Regions from separate parts of the Catenovulum sp. SX2 genome, predicted to be linked through region 2. Evidence: predicted binding sites of a transcription regulator. Region 2 holds the regulator's gene; the other holds the start of a gene.
The links. Region 2 encodes LexA, which represses DNA repair genes until DNA is damaged. Its sites were predicted from a motif close to TACTGTATNNNNATACAGTA; they were not measured.

Region 1: ACMZOO_RS16065 (DNA recombination protein RmuC) is a predicted target of LexA. The motif match lies at 1,738-1,757, and genes of this name have one in related genera.

The regions. Positions count from the first base shown of each region.
Region 1 is NZ_CP182493.1:3,803,175-3,806,613, forward strand. It holds gene pabB (aminodeoxychorismate synthase component I) at 1-5, opposite strand, end outside; gene ACMZOO_RS16060 (fumarate hydratase) at 101-1,627, shown strand; gene ACMZOO_RS16065 (DNA recombination protein RmuC) at 1,761-3,038, shown strand; gene ACMZOO_RS16070 (DUF6174 domain-containing protein) at 3,153-3,439, shown strand, end outside.
Region 2 is NZ_CP182493.1:1,662,813-1,666,251, forward strand. It holds gene ctaD (cytochrome c oxidase subunit I) at 1-139, opposite strand, end outside; gene coxB (cytochrome c oxidase subunit II) at 153-1,277, opposite strand; gene lexA (transcriptional repressor LexA) at 1,648-2,271, opposite strand; gene plsB (glycerol-3-phosphate 1-O-acyltransferase PlsB) at 2,435-3,439, shown strand, end outside.

The DNA.
Region 1 (3,439 bases), 2.0 Mb from region 2:
TTCATTTAAACGATTGCATGTGCCAATGGCGAGAAATGGACAACAAGGTTATCATATTGCACACGGAATATAAAATATATCAAGCCACCGAGGAAAGATCATGACAGTAATAAAGCAACAAGACTTTATTGAAAGCATTGCAGATGCTTTGCAGTTTATCTCCTACTATCATCCATTAGATTATATTAAAGCTGTTGAAGCGGCTTACAACAAAGAAATTAACCCAGCAGCGAAAGACGCAATGGCGCAAATTTTAATTAACTCGCGCATGTCAGCTGAAGGGCACAGACCTATCTGTCAAGATACCGGCATAGTTACCTGTTTTGTAAAAATTGGTATGCAAGTGCAGTGGGACAAACACGATTTAACCGTACAACAAATGGTTGATGAAGGCACGCGCCGTGCTTATTTGAATCCAGATAACCCGTTACGTGCGTCTATCGTTGCAGATCCTGCAGGTGCACGTAAAAACACCAAAGACAACACACCATCAGTTGTTCATATTGATATGGTTGCTGGCGATAAAATTGAAGTGATGATCGCAGCCAAAGGTGGCGGCTCAGAAAACAAATCGAAAATGGTGATGTTAAACCCAAGCGATTCAATTGTAGATTGGGTATTAAAAACAGTACCAACTATGGGCGCTGGTTGGTGTCCACCGGGTATGTTAGGTATAGGTATTGGCGGCACGGCTGAAAAAGCCGGTGTTTTAGCCAAAGAAAGCTTAATGGAATCGGTAGATATTCAAGAGCTTATTGAGCGCGGCGCACAAAACGCTGAAGAAGAACTGCGTTTAGAGTTATACCGCAAAGTAAATGATTTAGGTATAGGTGCACAGGGTTTAGGTGGTTTAACGACTGTAGTTGATATTAAAGTCAAAACTGCGCCTACTCACGCAGCTTCTAAACCAGTTGTGATGATCCCCAACTGTGCAGCAACTCGCCATGCTCATTTCTATTTAGATGGATCAGGCCCTGCGGATTTAACTCCACCTAAGTTAGAAGATTGGCCTGAAGTTACTTGGGAAATTGGTGACAATGTTCGCCGTGTAAATGTTGATGGCATTACCCAAGAAGAAATTCAAAGCTGGAATGCCGGTGACACAGTGTTATTGTCGGGCAAAATCTTAACCGGCCGAGATGCAGCACATAAACGTATCCAAGAATATTTAGCCCGTGGTGAAGCTTTACCAAATGGTGTTGATTTTAACGGCCGCTTTATTTATTACGTTGGCCCAGTTGATGCTGTAGGTAACGAAGCTGTTGGCCCTGCAGGCCCAACAACTGCAACACGTATGGATAAATTTACCGACATGATGTTAGCTGAAACTGGCTTAATGGGTATGATAGGTAAAGCTGAGCGTGGTCCAGCTACTGTTGAATCAATTAAAAACCATAAAGCTGTGTATTTAATGGCTGTTGGTGGTGCTGCTTATTTAGTTGCAAAAGCGATTAAAAAGGCGCGAGTAGTCGCATTTGAAGACTTAGGTATGGAAGCTATTTACGAATTTGAAGTAGAAGATATGCCAGTTACCGTTGCTGTAGATTCAAGCGGTAATAATGTTCACCAAACAGGCCCTGCAATTTGGAGTGCTAAAATTGCTGAGTTAGATGAAAAATTAAAGTAATCACTTAAGTTTTTCTGCAGAATGGGAAGGCTACACATAGCCTTCCTTGTTTCTAAAGTATCTTGATCTACAAATAAATAATTGCCAACAAATTTCCCTAATGCTAAATTTACTGTAAATATTTACAGTTGATATGCATATGTTCGATTCGACTTGGTTATTCCCGGCTATTTTTATCCTCAGCGCCATTTCCACTTTATTATTATTGGTTTTGACCATTACACGTTTTGTTTCTAACGATAAAAACAAATTTTTACAGCTGCAAATGAATGAATTTAACGATTTGCGTATGTCGTTAATGAATCAAGTACATGAGTCATTTGCCAATTTAGAATCTAGGCAAACTCAACAATTCCAGCAGTTACTTAATTTAATTCATACTGCGGATAAATCAGACACCCAGCACAGAATCGAGCTGCTAGATAAACTGACTCGTCAACACCATGAGCATAGGCAAGAGTTGTCTAAAGCCATTCAAAACCACAGTGAAACCGTTGCTAAACGTTTAAATGAATTGTCGAATGTGACTGAAAGCCGTTTAGATAAAATGTCGCAAAAAATGAATGACAAACTGGCCGAAGGCTTTGAAAACACAGTTAAAACATTCTCTGATATTTTGCAGCGTTTGGCCTTGATAGACGAAGCGCAGAAAAAGATCACAGAGCTATCAGGCAACGTAGTTAGTTTACAAAGTGTGTTAACCGATAAACGCAGCCGCGGCGCATTTGGTGAGGTTCAGCTCTATTCGTTAATTGAAAATGTATTAGCGCCTAATCAATTTATTAAACAGTCGCGCTTGTCTAATGGTAAAATAGCTGACTGCCAATTATTGTTGCCTAAACCTACTGGCAATATTGTGATAGATGCAAAATTCCCACTAGAATCGTTTAAAAATTTAATTCAGCCACAAATATCCGAAATTGAAAAACGTGCTTTTGAACGTCAGTTTAAACAAGATATTAAAAAGCATATTCAAGACATTGCCGACAAATACATATTGCCCCCAGAAACCGCCGACAGCGCTATTTTATTTTTACCAGCAGAAGCAATATTTGCCGAAATACATGCTTATCATTCAGATATTGTTGATTTTGCTTGGCAGCAAAAAGTTTGGTTAACATCACCTAGTACGCTGATGGCGGTATTAACCACAGCAAAAGCTGTACTCAAAGACGAAGCAACCCGCGGACAAATTCACACCATTCAAAAACATTTAATTCATTTGGCTGAAGATTTTAACCGCTTCCAAGGTCGCTTTGACATGCTCGCTAGACATATAGACCAAGCGGCAGATGATGTGCGAAAAATTCATATATCGGCAGATAAAATATCAACTCGATTTAAATCAATCGAGCAAGTGAATATTGAAGAAGCGGACGTAAAGCAGGCCAAGATATCGGGTGAGGGGTAGTAATAGTATTTCTTCAAGGTAACAATAAGTTACACTTTTTTATTTGGCTTTAACATATGATGCCTTTTGAAACTAATGATACAAGGAAGGTCGATGAAGTTAATCCAGTTAATAATGTGCAGTTTGATTCTTGTTGGCTGTAATGGCACCTCTGATCAAGATTCAAGGTTTGAATTAGAAGGCTTAATTAGTGCCAATAAACACAAATGGGATAATCTTGAAATAAACACTTATACCTATACTTATGCAAATTATCCTAGTGATTGTCCGAATGTAGATATATTTCCACCTGTAGAAATAACAGTCGAAAACAATGTTATTACACAACTGTACGTACCTGACCTAGGAACTTTCTTAGCAGTTAGAGATGGCAGTTATCCAACCATAGATGAGATTTTTGA
Region 2 (3,439 bases):
AGGTGCCAATATCTTTGTGATTAGTTGTATACAACCAGCGTTTTATCCCTTTAGCAGGACCGTGGTGTGCATGGTGCGAATCATGTCCGTGGTCAGATTCGTGCGCAGCAGTGTCTTGAGTGCTAGTCACTGAATTCATACATTAATCTCCCTTATTCGCCCTGATTTATAAATTGATGAACATCTTTTGGTTGGACTAAATCGCCGGAGTTCATACCCCAAGCGTTGCGCTCGTAGGTAACAACTGCCGCTATTTGTTTTAAACTCATCTGTTTAGCAAAAGCTTGCATGGCCGTACCTTTTTTACCATTAACCACTATATCAATATGGCCGTTTACATCACCCAAGGTTATTGGGCTGTTAATTAATGATGGAAATACCCCAGGTAACCCAGCGCCATTGGCTTGATGACAAGCCGCACAATAACCCATGTATGCCGCTTCACCTTCTTTCATCAACTCTTCAAAGCTCATGTTCATTGCCAATAATCTAGCTTCTTCTGCGGCAGCAGCAGCTTTAAGCGCTTTTTGCTGAGCCATCCACTCATCAAACTCTTCTGGTGGCAAAGCTTTGACCACTACAGGCATAAAACCATGATCTTTACCGCATAATTCAGCACATTGACCTCGGTAAATGCCGGGCTCGTTTACGCGAGTCCAAGCTTCATTAATAAAACCAGGGTTTGCATCTTTTTTCACAGCAAAATCAGGCACCCACCAGCTATGAATTACATCATCTGAAGTCATTAAAAAACGGACTTTGCGGTTGGTTGGAATGACTAAAGGTTTATCCACCTCAAGTAAATAGGTATCACCTTTTACCCATTTATTCTGGATTTGTTCCATTGGGGTCGACATCAAACTATAAAACTCAATGTCATCATCTAGGTATTTGTAATGCCATTTCCACTGTGAGCCTGTCACGACAATGCTAATGTCAGACTCGGAAGCGTCTTCCATTTCAAACAAGGTTTTTGTAGCTGGGATTGCCATACCAATCAAAATGAAAAAGGGTACTATAGTCCATGCCACTTCCACTTTTAGGCTTTCATGAAAATTGGCCGCTTTCACCCCTCTTGATTTACGGTGAAATACCATAGCCCACAGCATTGCACCAAAAACCACAACCCCAATGGCGATACAGATATAAAATATCGTCATATGTAAGTCATAAACTTTTTGGCTTATGTCTGTTACCCCAACCGGCAAGTTTAGATCACTCCGCTCGTTTGAAGCTAAACATACAAAAGATAAGCTAGACGCTATAACAGCGAAGATAAATGCAACAACTCTTTTGACCACAGCTAAAACTCCTTGTTTTTTGCTGATCAATTGGCGTGTAGAAGTTAGATTGTTAGCGCAACGATTCCCACATCAATTAATACAACATTAGTTTTATTTTATTACTGCGTATACAAACATGCGTTTGCATAGGTTATGAATAAAAAATAGACAATGATTTGCATTAGATCCAATAACAAACAAAAATATTTTTATTTTTTAACAATTAAGCGAGGGAATTTATTAGATATTAGTTGAAAGGAAAAAACAGCAAGCGGCAAGATCATAGCAATAAAGGCGAGTGCAAGGTAAATAACCACTTAACACTCTTCTTTATTACACAAAGGAGAAAAAGGAAAAATAAAACTTAGAAGCCACCTGTACTTCTAACAACACCAACAGCTAAACCTTCAATTGCAAAAGGTGTAGTGGTTAAATCAACTTCTATTGGTGCAAAATCAGCATTTTCGGCAATTAGAATAACTTTATGGCCTTTTTGTTGATAACGTTTAACAGTTACGTCATCTTCGACCCGAGCTACCACAACTTGACCATTTTGTGCAGTTTGAGTTTTATGTACAGCCAATAGGTCACCATCTAAAATACCAACATCTATCATACTGTCGCCGTGTACACGCAGTAAAAAATCTGCATTTGGTCGAAACAATGCAGGGTCAACTTTATAGTGTTGTTCAACGTGTTCAGTTGCTAATATTGGGTTACCAGCCGCTACACGGCCAATTAGCGGTAAACCTTCCTCTTCAACTAAGTCACCATCTTGGGCAACTAAGCGAATACCACGTGAGGTACCGGCCATAATCTCAATCACACCTTTTTTCGCTAACGCTTTTAAGTGTTCTTCCGCAGCATTGGGTGATTTAAAACCTAAAATTTTCGCTATTTCAGCACGCGTTGGTGGCATGCCAGTTTCTTGAATATTGTCTTTTATCAGCTGTAATATTTCGCTTTGTCTTGGCGTGAGTGGGCGCATAACAATGTTTATCCATACAGTACAAAGTACTGTTAGTATATACAGGCTAGATAAAAACACAAGCTCAAGCTGAATTTAATCCAACATTTGCAAAATCCGAAGCTAACCAAATAATAAGTTGCCGTGCTACAATAACGGCAAATTTTTTTCTACTTGTTATTAGATGACTGACTACAAAAAGCTATTCAGCTATTTAATTGAATACCCCACACGCTTGTTAACAAAGTCAAAATTGGTATTAGGCCAGTTTGATAAGCTCACACAAGACTGTGGTACACAGCCAATATTTTATGTATTAAAACACGATTCGATAACCGATTTATTGGTGTTAAAACGAGCCTGTAGTAAAGCAGGTTTACCTAGCCCATTTAAGCCGGTAAAAATTGGTGAGCAGCTGTTTCGCCGCTACGTGTGTTTAGATAAATTACAACCTGTGTTACAAAAATCGTCTGGTGAAACCGACGCGAAAGCACAAATACAAACCGTATTGGATTTACATACAGTCAACACAGATTTAGACGCCAAACTTGTGCCTTGTTTTGTCGCTTGGGGGCGCTCACCGGGTGTTGAAACCAATAACATAAAAACCTTGTTCAACGACCAAAGAAAACCTAGCTGGTTGAAAAAGTTCTTTATAGTGTTGTTTTCCGGCCGAGATAACTTCATTTCAATTAATGAACCGCTATCCATTCGTCATGTTGTTGAAAACTATGGTTCAGATGATGAAATCAGCCACAAATTGTTACGTGTTGCGCGTTTTCACTTCCAGCGCCAACGTCTTGCTATGGCAGGGCCGCGTTTATGGCAACGCGATAATTTAATTACCTCGTTATTAGCGTCCCCTGTTATAAAAAAAGCGATTGAAGACGAAGCGAAAAGTAAAAATATTCCAATCGAAAAAGCCCGTCAAACAGCAAAATCCTATTTGGACGAAATGTCTGCCGATTATCGTGAAAGCCACATTAGACTGCTTGATCGTATTATGACTTGGGTTTGGAACAAACTCTATTCTGGTCTTGAAGTGAAAAATGGCGATGCTGTACGTAAACTTGCACAAGATGGTCATGAGCTTATCTATGTACCTTGTCATCGTAGCCATATGGATTACCTACTGCTCACTTATGTAATTTATTACCAAGGTTTAGTACCACCACATATCGCAGCAGGG